4 regions of the Arthrobacter sp. PvP103 genome follow, and region 3 is predicted to be linked to each of the others. Evidence: riboswitches for the same ligand, from Rfam matches in the RefSeq annotation. Region 3 holds a riboswitch; each other region holds the start of a gene.
The links. A riboswitch is a leader RNA that binds a small molecule or an ion and turns the genes downstream of it on or off. The one in region 3 is predicted to bind thiamine pyrophosphate.
Positions count from the first base shown of each region.

Region 1 (4,205 bases), 1.3 Mb from region 3:
CACGGCTTTCCGAGCGCGTTTGTCTGCCGCTTGAAATGAAGGAGCGACCGTTCGTCGGGGGCGGGCATGGTACGCAGGATCCCGACCTTGCCTTCGAGCATAAGGTCAGCCGCAGCCATGCCGGTCATGAGGGAGATCTGCGCATTCCAGTCCTCCACGGGGAGGGGCGGAGCCGCCACGATGCGGTAGCCGCCGTCGGGCAGCTGTTCGATTTCCTGTTCCGGCATGTTGAGGCTGGCGCCGCCGCGGAGCCGCTCAAGTTCCACGCGCTTGATCCCCACCTCCCTCAGGAGCAGGAGGACGGGGGCGGCACTGCCGGAATCCAGCTCGGCCTGGACTCCCTTATAGGTGAGCTTCGCCCGGCTCCGGATCCTGGCCCGGCGCACCAGCACCGATACCACTTGGGCCGCCGCATCCAGGTCGAACTCCCACACGAAGGCGGCGCACAACTGGCCGGCAAGCAGGCTGCCGGCCTGTTCGCTGATGACCTCCGGGTGCAACGGAATCCGACCGTCCGGGGCGTAGAACGTCTGCCCCCGTCGGCGCGTCTCGGCGTCGAGCGCACCGCCCGGTGCCACAAAGGACGGCACGTCGGCGATGGCATAGAAAACCTTGTACCCGTCGCCTGACCGCTCGATGAAGAGGGCTTGGTCCAGGTCAGTGGAAGACGGCGGATCGATGGTCACAAAGCCCACATCGGTGAGGTCCAGGTCAGGCATCTTATGTTCCGCGATGGCCGCCAGCGCATCCCGCAGGACATCGTCAGGGAAGGGCCCGGGCAGCTCCAACTCCGTGCGCAGCGCGTTCAGCGCTTCGGCCAGCCGGTTGGTCTGTTCGTGGACATTTGGAGTCAGGTGATGATGTGACACGAAAGTCAGGTTAGCTCCATTTGCGCCATTAGTCTTGGACGATGAGCTCATCCCCGGCTGACACCGCTCGCTACAACCGTTTCGTCGCAGACTTGTTCGGAATGATGGCCTACGGCGAGCTGTCAGCTTTCGAGAGGTTCTCCTCTGACGCGCGGTATTCGCCGACCCTTCACGACCGGGCCGTGCTCGGCAGGATTGCCGTGGTGGAGTTCCGGCACTACGAGCTGGTGAGCGCCCGGCTTGAGGCCATGGGGATCGACGCCGAGGATGCCATGCTGCCGTTCCAGGCGGCCGTGGACTATTTCCATTCACGGACGCGCCCGGCCGACTGGTACGAATCACTGATGAAGGCCTACGTGATCGATACGGTTTCTGCAGACTTCTACCGGGCTATCTCCCGCTATGTTGATGCCGGAACGCGGGACGTCATCGAACAGATCCAGGCCTCCGACGAGACAACGGAAGTTCTCCGCGAACGGCTGAGGAGCGCGCTCGCCGATGATCCGAGGCTCGCGTCGAGGCTTGCCCTATGGGGCAGGCGGCTGCTGGGCGAAGCACTGACCCAGGCGCGACGCGTCAGCTACGAGCATGCGTTCCTGGGAAGCCTGATCGGCGGCGAGGACAGTGCCGCCGCGAAAGAGCTGGTCAGCGGGCTGATCGCCGGTCTGGCGGAGAAGCACTCCAAGCGGATGACGCAGCTCGGCCTGACCGGATAGTCAGGATGCGCCGGCGTCGAGTGCCGCCAGCAGCGACCTCGCGGCCGCGGCGGGGTCGTCGGCCTCGGTGATGGCGCGGACCACCACGATCCGCTCCGCTCCTGCAGCCGCCACCTGTTCTACGTTGCCCAGGTCGATGCCGCCGATGGCGAACCACGGCAGGCGCGGCCCGTCAACCGTTGGCCCCGCAACGCCGCCAGTTGTTTTGGCAGTCGTTTTGCCGGCGGCTTCCGCCGCATAGCGGACCAGCTCGAGGCCGACGGCGGCACGGCCCGGCTTCGTGGGAGTGGCCCACACCGGCCCGACGCAGAAATAATCCAGGCCTCCCGCACCACGGGATGCGGCGATGGCGGCATCGATCTGCCCGTGGCTGTGCGTGGACAGGCCGATCACGGCTTCACCGCCGAGGAACTTCCGGGCGGACGCCAGGGGGAGGTCCTTCTGCCCTACATGAAGCACCGGGGCGCCGGAGAGCGAGGCGATGTCCGCGCGGTCGTTGACCGACCACAGCCGGCCATGGCGGCGGGCCGCGGTTTCCAGTACTTCGAGCAGCTCGAGCTCCTCGGCCGCTTCCAGGCCCTTGTCGCGGAGCTGGATGATGTCCACGCCGCCTGCGTAGGCGGCATCAACGAAGTCGGCAAAATCGCCGCGATCCGTGCGGGCATCAGTGCAGAGGTACAGGCGGGCATCAGTAAGGAGAGCTTGCTCGGTCATGGCACAAGCCTAGTTCCCCTAAACTGGGGGAGTACCGCGGGAGCCCGCCGCAGCTGTCACAAAGCTGCAGGGCTGAGAGGGCGTCAGAGCCGACCGCTTGACCTGATCCGGTTAGTACCGGCGTAGGGAAGGATGACAATGACCCCGCAATCCCCGCCCACCCGCCCACCCGCGCGCAGTCGCGACGGGCACGGCGTGCACATCAGCGCAGACGTCGCCGTGATCGGCGGGGGAGTAATCGGCCACGGCATCGCCTGGGAAGCCCGGAAGTCGGGCAGGTCCGTGGTGATCATCGACGACGCACCGGGAACGGGCGCGAGCTGGGCCGCCGCAGGCATGCTGGCGCCGGTCAGCGAACTCCACTACCAGGAGGAAGACCTCCTGGAGCTCATGCTCCACTCCTCGGGACTGTGGCCGGCCTTCGCGGCCGGCCTGGAAACCGGGCGTGCCTCCCATGAACACGGCGGCGACGGCCCGGACACCGGCTACCTTACGACGGCGACCCTCGCCGTGGGTGCCGACGCCGCAGACCGCCGGGCGCTCGCCGACCTGCGCGCCGTCCAGCAGGCCAGCGGCCTAACGGTGGAACCGCTGACGGTCAGGGAAGCCCGGGCACGGGAGCCGCTGCTGAGCCCCGGGATATCCTGCGCCTTCGACATCCCGGCCGACCATCAGGTGGATCCCCGCAAACTCCTCGCCCGGATCGCGGAGCTCCTGCCAGGGGCCGCCGTGTGTGACCGGGCCGCCGGCCTGCTCTGGGAGGACGGGCGCGTCAGCGGCGTCAGCCTGGCCGGGGGAGGAACCGTGCACGCTGGCGAAACAATCATTGCCAACGGACTGGAATCCGCGTCCCTGGGCGGAATGCCTCCCGGACTTCAGCTGCCGCTGCGCCCGGTGTACGGCGACATCCTGCGCCTGCGCGTCCCCGCCTACCTGCAACCCCTGGTGACATCCACGGTCCGTGGAATGGTCCACGGAGTTCCCGTCTACATCGTGCCCCGGCAGGACGGCACCGTGGTTATTGGGGCCACGCAGCGTGAAGATTCGCTGTCAGGAGCGGGCATCGGCACCGCCGTTACGGCGCCTGCGGGGCCCGTAACACCCGCAGGATCGGCCGTTTCCGCCGGCGGCGTCTACCAGCTGCTCCGCGATGCGCAGGTGCTGGTCCCCGCCGTCGCCGAATTGGAACTGCTCGAAGCCACGGCGAGGGCCCGTCCGGGAACGCCGGACAACGCGCCGCTGCTGGGCCGAGTAGCGGCCGCAGGAACCGGCATGGATATTGAGGGGCTGATCATTGCCACCGGCTTTTTCCGGCATGGCGTCCTGCTCACTCCTGCCGCGGCGTCCATCTGCAGGCAGCTGATGGACGGCGACGCCGATCCACGCTGGACCCCGTTCCGGCCCGACCGGTTTTCCGGCGTTTCGGCCGGACCGGCAACTCCCGCGCACACCGTCACAATTGACCCGAACAAGGAAACAGCATGAACATCACACTGAACGGCACGGCACACGCGGTGGCCGACGGCGCGTCCGTCACCACCCTCGTCAGCCAGGTCACCGGCAGGAACCTCGCGCCAAACGGGCAGGCTGCCGACGGCCAAAAGTTGGGCGTGGCGGTAGCGCGGAATTCCGAGGTGGTGCCGCGCAGCCAATGGTTCGTCACGGCACTGGCCGAGGGCGACGACGTCGAACTTGTTACCGCGGTACAGGGAGGTTGAGCATCATGGCAGGAACAACGGTTGCCGGCACGGCAGGGACCGGGCAGCAGGCTGCGGCGGACGCCTTCATCGTGGACGGCGTGCCGCTGGGATCACGGTTGATCATGGGTACCGGCGGTGCCCCCAGCCTCGATGGGCTGGGGGCCGCCCTGATCGCATCCGGAACGGAACTGACCACCGTGGCCATG
Region 1 covers NZ_JAFIBQ010000001.1:851,465-855,669, reverse strand. The annotation lists gene JOE41_RS03925 (RNB domain-containing ribonuclease) at 1-869, opposite strand, end outside; gene JOE41_RS03920 (ferritin-like domain-containing protein) at 911-1,585, shown strand; gene thiE (thiamine phosphate synthase) at 1,586-2,299, opposite strand; TPP riboswitch at 2,326-2,445, shown strand; gene JOE41_RS03910 (FAD-dependent oxidoreductase) at 2,432-3,784, shown strand; gene thiS (sulfur carrier protein ThiS) at 3,781-4,017, shown strand; gene JOE41_RS03900 (thiazole synthase) at 4,023-4,205, shown strand, end outside.
Region 1: linked by a shared signal. The riboswitch ahead of JOE41_RS03910 (FAD-dependent oxidoreductase) and the one ahead of JOE41_RS09695 (ECF transporter S component) in region 3 are both predicted to bind thiamine pyrophosphate.

Region 2 (4,205 bases), 1.7 Mb from region 3:
CTCTCGACGTTTATTACTAGATTTGCGTGCGGAACCTGGGTCCAATTGTTTGGCCTGGTTCACGCTGTGCCTCAACGCCGGTGGGTTCCCCGGGGGAACCCATGAGTTATCCAAGGAACAATGCCATCTGGAATTCCAAACGGACCGTTCTGAGGTTATAACCCAAGTGTTGGCGTAAGCACCGAAGATCTAGAATACGCTAATTTTGCCTTCGGCCGCAAATGAGGCTGACTCCGGTGGTAGTACGTGATAGGCGCCACTCTGCTCAAAACAGACTGTTGCCGCAACGACTTCCGGAACCGTGCCCCACTATCGTACCGGCTCGGGAATGCTTTGCGGTGCAGCGTGAAGCCTCGGCGCGTCGAAGAATTCCACCTCGTACCGGCACGACTGCCGGAAGGCCACCCGCATGGCTTGCCGCTCCGCGTCAGACGCGGCACGGGCAGCGTCGTCGGTGATGCGCACTGCCTGCCGGGTGGCGGCGGCAAACCCTTCGTCCGCGTAGGTGCGGAGCCATTCGGCGTACGGGTGGTCCGGGGCCGACCCGGCAGCAAGGAACTGCCCGTGCAGGGTGGCACCCACCTCTGCATACAGCCAGAAGCACGGGAGCACAGCGGCGACGAGTACCCCGTAGCTGCCTGAAACGGATGAGGCCAGCAAGTGGTCCACGTAGGACTTCGTAACCGGTCCGAGTGCGGTGTCCACGTTCCGTGTGCTGAGCCATGTCCGGTGCAGTTCGGACTCGACTTCAAGGCATTGCTGTGCCGACCGCGCCCAGAACAGCTGTTCCACCTCGGTCGGGGCAATGGCGGCGGCGCGCGAAAGCACCCGGGAATAGCCGTTCAGGTAGATGGCATCCTGGGCAAGGTAATAGGCGAAGTGCTGCTCGGTGAGGGAGCCGTCGGCCAGGCCGCGGATGAAGTCGAGCCCGTAGACGGCGTCCAGGTCCGGCCCGGCATCTTGCCAGAGCACCGCTGCGAACCGGCCTTCGGCGGGCGCGTCACTTCCTTTGGGGGCCAGGTGGTGGAAATGGTGCACCGGGCCGTTGCCTGTTCCCACGTCCAAGGCGCCGGCTTCCCGGAGGGCCCCCTGCAACCATGGCTTCACTGTCCGCAAGGATTCCTCCCAGTCCCCCAGCCTCGCCTGCGCGGTGGCCATTGCCGAGGACAGGGAGCAGCCGGTGCCGTGGCTGTTCATGGTGTCGATCCGCTCGCCGGGTACAACCACAACGTCCTGGGCGAGCAGCCCTGCCGTGTTGACCAGCGCGTCAGGGCACTCCCCGCCGTCGAGGTGTCCGCCCTTGACGAGCACAGTGGCGCCGGTCTGGGCGGCGAGGCGCTTCCCCTGGGCGAGTGCCGCCTCCCAGTCGTCCGCGAGCGGTTCGTTGAGGAGAATCGCCAGTTCCGCCAGGTTGGGAGTGACGAGGTCGGCGAGGGGCAGGAGTTCGCGCAGTGCCGCCTCGGCCGCCTCCTGCAGGAGCCTGTCCCCGCTGGTGGCGACCATCACGGGGTCAAGAACCACGACGGCGGGACGGGCCTTCTCCAGCCAGCTGCGGACAGCGGCGATCACCGAAGAGTCACCCAGCATGCCGATCTTGACGGCGTCAATGCTGATGTCGTCGCTGATGGCTTCAAGCTGGGCCGTCAGGAAATCCGCCGGGGGCACGTGCACGGCACGAACGCCACGGGTGTTCTGCGCCGTCAGGGCGGTGATGGCAGCCATGCCGTATCCGCCGTTTGCGGCAATGCTTTTGAGGTCGGCCTGGATCCCCGCCCCGCCGGACGGATCGGAGCCGGCGATGGCCAGGACCCGGGGCGTACTGCGCAGGACAGTGCCGCCCGGTGATGATTCGCGGGCGACTTCGGAGGCAGGGGTGGGCAGGAATGATGAGGCCAAAGGAGACATCCCTTCGCCGGTGCTAACCGGACAGGTTCAACGGGTGTGGATCTCAGCCGGCCCTGTGCGCGGCACCCCGTGTCAGTCCCCTAGCCTAGCTGTTCCACCGCAACGAACTCACGGGCACGGCCCGAAACCGGCGTATTGCTACGCCAGTCCCGGACCGCACCCGCGATGTCAGCGTGTGGGACCGTGGTGCTGTGGGATCAGAGCTCGGAGGCCGGTACTCCCACACCCAGGATGATCGGCTCGCTGGCCGGTGCCTTGGCGGGCACATCCTTCTTCGCCGGCTCGGGAGCCTTTGCCTCATGGGTGTGCCCTGACGCGGCCACAGGAGCAGTTTCGTGGTGTTCCACGGACGTCTCGTTGGCTGCGCCCTGGGCGCGGCTGGCACTCCGGTGACGGCGGGGACGGCGCGCCCGGCCCTGGACCGCAGTGTGGTCGGTGTAGTCGGCTTCAGCAGCGGGTGCTGCCGGGGCCTGGACCGACGGCACACGGGCGGGTGCCTCGACCGGCGCCTGGGCGGACGGAGCCTGCTGCTCAGCCGGTGACGCCGGAGCCTCAGCAGCTGCAGGCTCACCCAGGTGCGCGAAAGCCTCAGCGAGCCGGTCGAGAGTCAGGGCGGCTCCGGACGCGGGTGCTTCGCCGGCATGCTCAACAAACGGCAGTGCCACCTTTTCGCCACCGAAGGTCAGAACGGCCGCGGGCCGTCCTGCGGCTGCTGCTTCAGATTCCGACACCTTGGCCGGCCTTGCCGTGGCGGGCTGGGTGGTGGACGGCTGGGCCGCCCCTTCCCCGGCCGTCGCTCCGGCTTGCCCGGAAGGAGCCTGCGCGGCGAGTGCCTGGCCGACAGCCTGTGCGGCACTTGCCTGTGCGGCGGCCGCCGGGGCTGCATGGCCCGTCTCGGAGTCATGCAGGTGGGCGGCGTGTGCTGCCGCAGCGATGTTGGCCAGGGCAACGCGGGTCGCTTCAGCCTTGGCGTGGCGTTCGGCTTCGGTGGGCTCGTGGTGCACCGGGGCCGGCGTCAACGGAACAGCCTCGGAGGCCGGCTGGCCGCCCTTGCCGCGGCGGCGGCTCTTGCGCTCCGTCCGGGGAGGCTGCTGGGCTTCCGTCCGCTGCACGTGGTGCTCGGCGGCAACAGTGTTGGCCCGGCGGTGTTCCACCGGCTCGTCGTGGGTGACGATGCCGCGGCCGGCGCAGGCCTCGCACTGCTCGCCGAAGACCTCCAGCAGCCCGGTGCCCATGCGCTTGCGGGTCATCTGCACCAGGCCCAGCGAGGTCACTTCCGCAACCTGGTGCTTGGTCCGGTCGCGTCCGAGGCACTCCACCATGCGGCGCAGCACAAGGTCGCGGTTGGATTCGAGCACCATGTCGATGAAGTCGATGACGATGATGCCGCCGATGTCGCGCAGCCGCAGTTGGCGCACGACTTCTTCAGCCGCTTCCAGGTTGTTCTTGGTGACGGTTTCCTCCAGGTTGCCGCCGCTGCCGGTGAACTTACCGGTGTTTACGTCCACCACGGTCATGGCTTCGGTGCGGTCGATCACGAGGGAGCCGCCGGAGGGCAGGAAGACCTTGCGGTCCAGGGCCTTGTGGATCTGCTCGTCGATGCGCCAGGCCGCGAAGATGTCCGTGTCCTTGGTCCATTTTTCGAGCCGCCCCACCAGGTCCGGTGCCACGTACGTCACGTACGCCTCGATGGTGTCCCAGGCTTCCTCGCCGGAGACGATCAGCTTGGAGAAGTCCTCGTTGAAGACGTCCCGGACGACCTTGATGGTGAGATCCGGTTCGCCGTAGAGGAGCTCCGGAGCAAGGATCTTCGTGGACGTGGCCTGGCTTTCAATGCCTTCCCATTGGGCACGCAAGCGGTTGATGTCGTGCGTCAGTTCTTCCTCGGACGCGCCCTCGGCAGCGGTGCGGACGATCACACCGGCGTCTTCCGGCAGGCGGTCCTTGAGGATCCGCTTAAGGCGGTTGCGCTCGACGTCGGGCAGCTTCCGGGAGATGCCGGTCATGGATCCGCCGGGAACGTACACGAGGTACCGGCCGGGCAGCGAGATCTGGCTGGTCAGGCGTGCACCCTTGTGGCCGACCGGATCCTTGGTGACCTGGACCAGCACGGAGTCGCCGGATTTCAGCGCGTTCTCGATCCGGCGCTGCTTTCCTTCGAGGTTGACGGCGTCCCAGTTGACTTCACCGGCGTAGAGGACTGCGTTGCGTCCGCGTCCGATGTCCACGAAAGCGGCTTCCATGGACGGCAGCACGTTCTGGACCTTGCCCAGGTAGACGTTGCCGATCAGGGAGTCCTG
Region 2 covers NZ_JAFIBQ010000001.1:402,960-407,164, forward strand. The annotation lists gene JOE41_RS01890 (bifunctional hydroxymethylpyrimidine kinase/phosphomethylpyrimidine kinase) at 310-1,905, opposite strand; TPP riboswitch at 1,888-1,985, opposite strand; gene JOE41_RS01895 (Rne/Rng family ribonuclease) at 2,103-4,205, opposite strand, start outside.
Region 2: linked by a shared signal. The riboswitch ahead of JOE41_RS01890 (bifunctional hydroxymethylpyrimidine kinase/phosphomethylpyrimidine kinase) and the one ahead of JOE41_RS09695 (ECF transporter S component) in region 3 are both predicted to bind thiamine pyrophosphate.

Region 3 (4,205 bases):
CGGTGTGGCCCTCACCGTCTTTGCCGGGCCGCTCTTCCGGGTGGCGGACCAGTCGGCCGTGGAAATGCTGGACCGGTCCGCCTACATCCAGGCCGTGCTGGGCGAAAACGCCCCCGTGCCCCCGATCGCGCAGCCTGAACCCGTCCAGCAGGAGGGGAACAAATGAACCGCCGACGGATCTCAATCCGGCAGGAACTGCCCCTCCTGGTCTGGCTGGTGTTCGTCTGGGCAGCGCTCTGGCAGGACTTCAGCCCCGGTAACCTGCTGTTCGGTGCGCTGATCGCGGTAGTGGTGGCACGGCTTTTCTACCTGCCCCCGGTGGAGCTGGGCGGCCGCTTCAGCATCGTGCGGGCAGTTCCGTTCGCACTGGTGTTCCTGGCCAAGGTTGTGGCCGCCAGCTTCCAGGTGCTGTACCTGGCGTTGGCCCGCGGGCCCAAGGTGACCAACGCGGTCGTCGCGGTCAAGCTGCGCAGCCACTCGGACCTGATGGTGACGGCCACCGGCCACGTCATTTCGCTGATCCCGGGTTCGCTGGTGGTTGAGGTGGACCGCTCCACGTCCACGCTCTACATCCACGGACTCAACGTGCGGAGCGGAGAGGACATTGTGAACCTGCGCAAAGAGGTCCGGGACGCCGAGGCGGCACTGATCAGGATCATGGGCACCCGCGAGGAACTGGCCGCACTGAAACAGGAGGTAGCGGCATGATGGGCGTTGTCCTGGCCGTGACGGCCGTGATCCTATCCCTGGCGGCAGCCGGGGCGATTGTCCGGATCGCCATCGGCCCGTCCCTGCTGGACCGGGTGCTGGCCTCTGACGTGCTGCTGGCCATCATCGGTGCCACGCTCTGCATAGACATGGCCGTCAACCGGCACCTGAACAACCTGATGCTGCTCGTGGCGCTGTCCATCATCGGGTTCATCGGATCCGTGACCGTGGCGCGCTTCGTGGCCGACCGGCGGGAGCAGCCCCATGAATCCTGAACCATCTGCCGTGGACACAATCATTGATGCAGTGTCGGCCGTCTTTATGGTGGTGGGCGCCCTGATGTCCCTCGGTGCGGCGGTCGGCCTGTTGCGCTTCCCCGACCTGATGAGCAGGATGCACGCCGCCACCAAGCCCCAGGTGCTGGGGCTGTTCCTGCTGCTGGCCTCGGTGGGCCTGCAGCTGCGGACCTGGTGGGTGTGGCCCGTGCTCTTCGTGGCGTGGATCTTCCAGGTGCTCACCGTTCCGGTGTCTGCCCACATGGTGGGCAGGGCAGGCTACCGCACCAAGCACCTGCACAAGGAACTGCTCACCACGGATGAACTGGAGGCCGTGGTGCTGAAGGCAGCCGACAAAAAGGCCGCCGCCAAGCGCGCCGCCGACGAGGATGACGGCGGCGCAGCCTAGCGGCGGCCCTCAAATGCCTAGACGATGTCCTGGCTCTTGGCGAAGCGGGTGATGGCACGCTGCGTGCCCCGGTTGGCCAGGACCTGGATGATGGCGCTGACAGCCGCCGAGATCAGCGCAAAGGTCAGGGCGCTGCGCAGGGTGGTGGGGACGTCGTCCTTGTCGCCCTTCGGGGGCTTGCGGCCGGTGATCTTTTCCCAGACGACGTCAACGGCCTTGGTGCCGGCGAATCCGGCAAGCAGGCTCACTCCGGTTCCAAGCAGCTTGATGAAAAAACTCACTCCAGTACCCCTTACAGGTGGGAAACGACGGAAACAGGGCTTCCCCTAGCCTAGCCGCATCAACCCGGCCGCATCACCGCCCATTGTGACACCCTCCCCGGGATTTCGCGGGCCCGCGGGTGTAAACTGATCCACGCCCACAAGGGCGAATTGATACGACAGGGGAGCGTCGCCGTCGGGCATCACTGGAACATTCCAGGGAACCGGAGGCGGGCGCTGAGAGTGCGGACAGCCGCAGACCCTCGAACCTGATCCGGTTAGTACCGGCGCAAGGGAGTCGAGTTCTCAGAGTGTCCGGCAGCTGGCGGCGGAAGCCGCGGACTGCCCGGGTAGCACTCTCCCCTCCTGTACCTCAGGAGGAAGAAAATGACTGGAATGACGGCCAAGCAGACGCTTGGCAACAGCAAGTACAACTGGCGTGTGGTGGACATTGTGGTTGCCGCGTTGATCGCAGTAGCCGGCGGCGTCATTTTCTGGGCCTGGTCCCAGGGGGCCGCTGCCGTTTCGCCGCCCATGAACGCCGTCTACCCGCCGCTGACCGGCCTCATCGCAGGCGGCTGGATGATTCCCGCCGTCCTGGGCATGCTGATCATCCGCAAGCCCGGAGCCGCCCTGTTCTGCGAAACAGTGGCCGCCACCGGTGAGCTGATCATGGGCTCGCAGTACGGCGCGTCCGTGCTGTTCTCCGGCTTCGTGCAGGGGCTCGGTGCGGAGATCATCTTCGCGGTGTTCGTTTACAAGAAGTTCAACCTCCCCGTTTCGCTACTGGCCGGTGCCGCTGCGGGCCTCTTCTGCGGCCTGAACGACTCGTTCGCCCCGTGGGGGTGGAATATCGCCTACGCCGCCGGCGACAAGCTGGCTTACATCATCTTCACGGCCATCTCCGGTGCGATCATCGCCGGCGGCCTGTCCTGGATCGCCACCCGCGGCCTGGCCCGGACCGGCGTGCTGAGCTCCTTCGCCTCCCGCAAGGCAGCGGCGGAGCCCGTCTTCTCCTGATGAACGCACACTGCTCATGACGTCTTCCGACACCGTCCGCCCGGCAGCGGTCACGGCACGCGGCTGGGGCTGGCGGCATGCCGGCCGGTCCCGGCCCGCCGTCCACGGCCTGGACCTGGACATTCGGCCGGGCGAACGCGTGCTGCTGCTGGGTCCATCCGGCGCGGGCAAATCCACGCTGCTGCATGCCCTCGCCGGGGTGCTCGGTGACAGCGACTCCGGAGCCCACCACGACGGAACGCCGGATGCCGACGACTCCGACGAGACCGGCACCCTGCTGATCGACGGCGCCCCGCCGCGTGCCCGGCGCGGGCGAGCCGGCCTGATGCAGCAGGACCCCGAGACGCAGGTGGTCCTTTCCCGCGTGGGGGACGACGTCGCCTTCGGCGCCGAGAACCTCGCCGTCCCGCGCCCGGACATCTGGACGCGTGTCGGAGAGGCGCTCGACGACGTCGGGCTGGCCCACTTGCCGCTGGACCACCCGACGTCGGCCCTGTCCGGCGGGCAGAAGCAGCGCCTCGCGTTGGCCGGCATCCTCGCCATGCGCCCGGGGCTGCTGCTCCTCGACGAGCCCACCGCCAACCTGGACCCCGCGGGCGTCCTGGAAGTCCGTGACGCCGTGGGCCGTTGCCTGGACAAGACCGGGGCAACGCTGGTGGTGGTGGAACACCGCGTGGGCGTATGGAAAGACCTTGTGGACCGGATCGTGGTGCTGCAGCCGGGATCCGCCACGGACACCGCGGTGCTCCTGGACGGCCCGCCGGACCAGGTCCTGGCAGAGGCCCGGGACATGCTCGTTGCCGCCGGCGTCTGGGTGCCCGGGTATGTGCCCGCCACCCGGGCGCGGACCGGTGCCACCGAAGCACCCGGCACCGGAGCGCAGGGCGGCCCGGGAGAGCCGGGCGCCGGGAACCTCCTGCTGGCCTCCGAGAACCTTGCCGTGTCCCGCGAACGTCCCCGCCGGCGGCGGTTCAAGGCTGTCCAGCCGGTACCGGTGCAGTCCGGCATCACGGCGCAGGTCCGTGCCGGCCAGGCACTGACCATCACGGGGCCGAACGGTTCCGGAAAGTCCACGTTTGCCCTGACCCTCGCCGGCCTGCTCCAGCCGGTGGCGGGCACGGTTTCCGCCACGGTTGACCTCAGCGAAGGTGCCGGCATTGACCCGTACAAGTGGAAGGCGGAACAGCTGATCTCCCGGATCGGAACCGTGTTCCAGGAGCCGGAACACCAGTTCGTCACCGGCCGGGTGCTGGATGAGCTGATGTTCGGCCCGCGGCACCTGGGCCACGGAGAGGACCGAGTGGACGAACTCCTGGAGCGCCTCCGGCTGACCAAGCTGGTGGACGCCAACCCCTACACACTCTCCGGCGGAGAGAAGCGCCGGCTGTCCGTCGCCACCGTGTTGGCCGCCCATCCCCGCGTGCTGATCCTCGACGAGCCCACCTTCGGGCAGGATGCCAATACCTGGGCGGAACTGGCGTCCTTCCTCTCCGAACTCCTCGACGCCGGCACCGCCGTGGTGTCGGTGACCCA
Region 3 covers NZ_JAFIBQ010000001.1:2,110,499-2,114,703, reverse strand. The annotation lists gene JOE41_RS09720 (Na+/H+ antiporter subunit D) at 1-166, shown strand, start outside; gene JOE41_RS09715 (Na+/H+ antiporter subunit E) at 163-708, shown strand; gene JOE41_RS09710 (monovalent cation/H+ antiporter complex subunit F) at 705-983, shown strand; gene mnhG (monovalent cation/H(+) antiporter subunit G) at 973-1,392, shown strand; gene JOE41_RS09700 (DUF4235 domain-containing protein) at 1,410-1,673, opposite strand; TPP riboswitch at 1,824-1,966, shown strand; gene JOE41_RS09695 (ECF transporter S component) at 2,040-2,672, shown strand; gene JOE41_RS09690 (ABC transporter ATP-binding protein) at 2,689-4,205, shown strand, end outside.

Region 4 (4,205 bases), 1.6 Mb from region 3:
CGAGGTGGTCTGCGCTTCCCGTGAAAAGCCTCGGTTCATACCGGGCGGCAGAGGCCACCGTGGCAGCGAGCGACGGGCGGTCCTCGAACAGCAGTGCCGTGTGGAACAGCCCCGCCTCGCCCTTCGCCGGGAGGTTAAGCCCGGGGGCCGGCGCCAGATGGACCAGGGGCGCTCCGCGCCGTCCAAGGTACACGCCGCCGTCCTGCTCAGCCACGACGTCCAGCCCGAGCGCGCGCTGGTAATAGTCCGTCATCAGCTTCATGTCGCCCACCTTGAGCATCACCGTGCCCATGGCGAGATCGGCGGGCAGCAGGTCATTGCTGCTGGATTCTGTGGTCATGCCAACTCCAAACTCCGGAAGCTAGGCCGCCGATGTCCGGCGACGCTTACATAGAGTAAATTACTTGAAGGTTCAATTTATTCCTAGCGGAGATGCCGCCCCGAAGAACGATGTGCTTGAGGTGCCGAAGTGTGGCCGGATTGACCCTGGGGTCCAGTTCGCACAGCACGACGTCGGCGCTGGCACCTTCCGCGATGCCGTCCGCTCCCAGCCACTCCCGCGCCGCCCAGGACGCGGCGTCCAGGGCTGACGCCGCGGGCAGGCCGGCGGCGTGGAGCGCCTGGATCTCGTCCACGATCCTGCCGTGGCTGATGACACTGCCCGCATCAGTCCCGGCGTAGATCGCCACGCCCGCTTCGAAGGCCTCGAGGATGCGCTCGTTCCGCCGTTCCCAGAGCGCCTGCATGTGCGCCGCGTACACCGGAAACTTCGCTTTCGCACGAGCCGCGATGTCCGGAAACGTCGCAATGTTGATGAGCGTGGGAACGATGGGAACGCGCTGGTCCACGAACCGGGGGATGTGGCGCGGCAGCAGGCCGGTTCCGTGTTCGATGCAGTCGATGCCGGCGTCGAGCATGTCATCCAGGGTGTCCTCTGCGAAACAGTGGGCGGTCACCCTGGCGCCTTCGTCGTGGGCGGCGCGCACAGCGTCCCGCACCACTGCGGCCGGGAACGACGGCGCAAGGTCGCCGGCGTCCCGGTCGATCCAGTCCCCTACGAGCTTGACCCAGCCGTCACCCGCCAGCGCCTGCTTGCGTACGGCCTCGACCAGTCCTTCCGGTTCCACTTCGATGGCGAATCCCCGGAGGTAGCGGCGCGTCCTGGCGATGTGGCGGCCGGCGCGGATGATGCGCGGCAGCTCCGGCCGCTGCTGGAGCCAGCGCGTGTCGTGGACGGCGCCGGCATCACGGACGAGCAGCGTGCCCGCGTTCCGGTCCGTGACAGCCTGCTCTTCGGCGACGGAATCCGGAACGTCACCGGCTGGTCCTAGCCCGATGTGGCAATGCGCATCGACCAGGCCCGGCAGCACCCAGCCGCTCAACACCAGGTCAGGCGGAGCGGCCGGCCGTGTGAATGTCAGCCTGCCGTCCACGGCCCAGAGGCCCTGCCGTTCCCGGTCGGGGGCGGTGAGCACGGTCCCGCTGAATTCGATGACGCCACGCATGCTTCCAGCCTAGACCGGCCGACTGCCCTCCCCAGTTGTGACCTGCATGTGACACGGACCCGCCCCGGCCCTGTGGTAGCTTCGTCTACGACCACACGGGTGCCCTTGCAAGGGCTGAGATCGGGCTGACGCGGCCTGCGACCGTTGAACCTGTCCGGGTAATGCCGGCGAAGGAAGTGAGTATTCCGTGAATACACAAGAAACACAGCTGATCCCTGCCCAAAACGAGGCCGCCCCCGGCAATTCGGCACCTGCCGAAGCGCAGTCCCTGAAGTCGCACTCGCTGGCATTCATCACCGATGAAGCCACCGGGATCCGGGTGCCGGTGACCGAAATCGCCCTTGAGGACTCACCGGGCGGGGCAGCCAACCCGCCGTTCCGCGTGTACCGGACTGCCGGGCCCGGCAGCGATCCCGTGGTGGGCCTGGAACCTTTCAGGACCCGGTGGATCGAGTCGCGGGCCGACACCGAGCCTTATGGCGGCCGGGAACGGAACCTGCTCGACGACGGCCGGTCGGCCGTGCGCCGCGGCGCCGCATCCGCGGAGTGGAAGGGCGCGCAGCCGTGCCCCGCCGCGCCGTTGAAGGCAGGACTGTCACGCAGATGCACTACGCCCGGCAGGGTGTCGTGACGCCGGAGATGCAGTTCGTTGCCCTCCGCGAAAACTGCGACGTGGAGCTGGTCCGCAGCGAAGTGGCTGCCGGCCGCGCCATCATCCCCAACAACATCAACCACCCGGAATCCGAACCGATGATCATCGGCAAGGCCTTCCTGGTGAAGATCAACGCCAACATCGGCAACTCGGCCGTCACGAGCTCCATCGCGGAGGAGGTCGACAAGCTGCAGTGGGCCACACTGTGGGGCGCCGACACCGTGATGGACCTGTCCACCGGCGATGACATCCACACCACCCGTGAGTGGATCATCCGCAACTCCCCCGTGCCGATCGGCACCGTTCCCATCTACCAGGCACTGGAAAAGGTCAACGGCGAGGCCAACAAACTGACGTGGGAAATTTTCCGCGACACCGTGATCGAGCAGTGCGAGCAGGGCGTGGACTACATGACCATCCACGCCGGCGTGCTGCTGCGGTATGTGCCCCTGACCGCCAACCGGGTGACCGGCATCGTCTCCCGCGGCGGCTCCATCATGGCCGGCTGGTGCCTTGCCCACCACCAGGAGAACTTCCTGTACACGCACTTCGACGAGCTGTGCGAAATTTTCGCCAAGTACGACGTCGCGTTTTCGCTGGGCGACGGGCTGCGGCCCGGTGCGACGGCGGACGCGAACGACGCCGCCCAGTTCGCCGAACTGGATACCCTGGCCGAACTGACGCAGCGCGCCTGGGAGTTCGACGTGCAGGTGATGGTGGAAGGACCCGGCCACGTGCCGTTCCACCTGGTCCGTGAAAACGTGGAACGCCAGCAGGAACTCTGCAAGGGAGCACCGTTCTACACGCTGGGGCCGCTGGTCACGGACATAGCCCCGGGCTACGACCACATCACCTCCGCCATCGGCGCTACGGAAATCGCCCGCTACGGCACGGCCATGCTCTGCTACGTCACGCCCAAGGAACACCTGGGGCTGCCAAACAAGGACGATGTCAAGACAGGCGTCATCACCTACAAGATCGCCGCCCACGCCGCCGACCTCGCCAAGGGCCACCCCGGCGCGCACCAACGCGACGACGCCCTGTCCAAGGCCCGGTTCGAATTCCGCTGGCGGGACCAGTTCGCCCTCTCGCTGGACCCGGTCACCGCCGAATCCTTCCATGACGAGACGCTGCCCGCGGAGCCAGCCAAGACCGCGCACTTCTGCTCCATGTGCGGGCCCAAGTTCTGCTCAATGCGCATCAGCCAGGACATCAGGGACGAGTACGGTTCCGCCGAGGCACAGTCGGCACTCGCCGAGATGGCGGCAGGCATGCGTGAGAAGAGCAACGAATTCCTCGCGGCCGGCGGCAAGGTCTACCTACCCGAGCTGCAGCTTCCAGACCCGGAACGACCGGGCCGGCACGGTGCAGCGACGGGCGACGCTACGACGCCCGTGAGTGCTGACGCCTGCTGACTTCCGCGATGAACGACCGGATAACCCGGTCTCCCTCCACCGAATCCTGAGGCCGGTGTCCGCCCGCGGCAACGCGGTGCTGGGCACCGGTTTCACGCAGGTAACCGGCTATCTCTTCGTAGAGCGGCTCCCAGCCGCCGGTGAGCACGAGCGTGGGGACTCCCGGCACGATCTGCAGTGGCGCCTCCCACGGGGGCGCCTGCAGCCGCAGCCGGCGGGCGGCGTTGAGTGCTTCCGGCGTGGCCGGCCCATCACTGTGCACGGAAAATGCCCGACGGACGAACTCCCGCTGGAAGTCGTCGTCGCCGAGCTGATGCCGCACGTCAAAAAGCGGCTGCATCAAGGCGCGGTGCGCAGCAGTGGCCGGCAGTTCGGCGGTCAGTGACAGGCAGGCGGGCTCCACGAGGGTGAGGGAATGCACCAGGTCCGGGCGTTCCACGGCCGCCATCATGGCCGCAATGGCGCCCTGGGCATGGGCCACGACGTGCCCGCCGGCCGCGCCCCGGCCATCGTCCGCCAAGGCCCCCAGCACAATCCCGGCGTCCGCCTGGAAGTCCGATTCGACGGGCTCCGCAGACGCGTCGAAACCGTGCCGGCGCAGGAACAGTGCGTCGTAGGCCAGGGCCATGCCGT
Region 4 covers NZ_JAFIBQ010000001.1:503,423-507,627, forward strand. The annotation lists gene JOE41_RS02395 (VOC family protein) at 1-340, opposite strand, end outside; gene JOE41_RS02400 (amidohydrolase family protein) at 387-1,505, opposite strand; TPP riboswitch at 1,591-1,698, shown strand; partial or broken gene thiC (phosphomethylpyrimidine synthase ThiC) at 1,693-3,572, shown strand; gene JOE41_RS02410 (hypothetical protein) at 3,541-4,205, opposite strand, start outside.
Region 4: linked by a shared signal. The riboswitch ahead of thiC (phosphomethylpyrimidine synthase ThiC) and the one ahead of JOE41_RS09695 (ECF transporter S component) in region 3 are both predicted to bind thiamine pyrophosphate.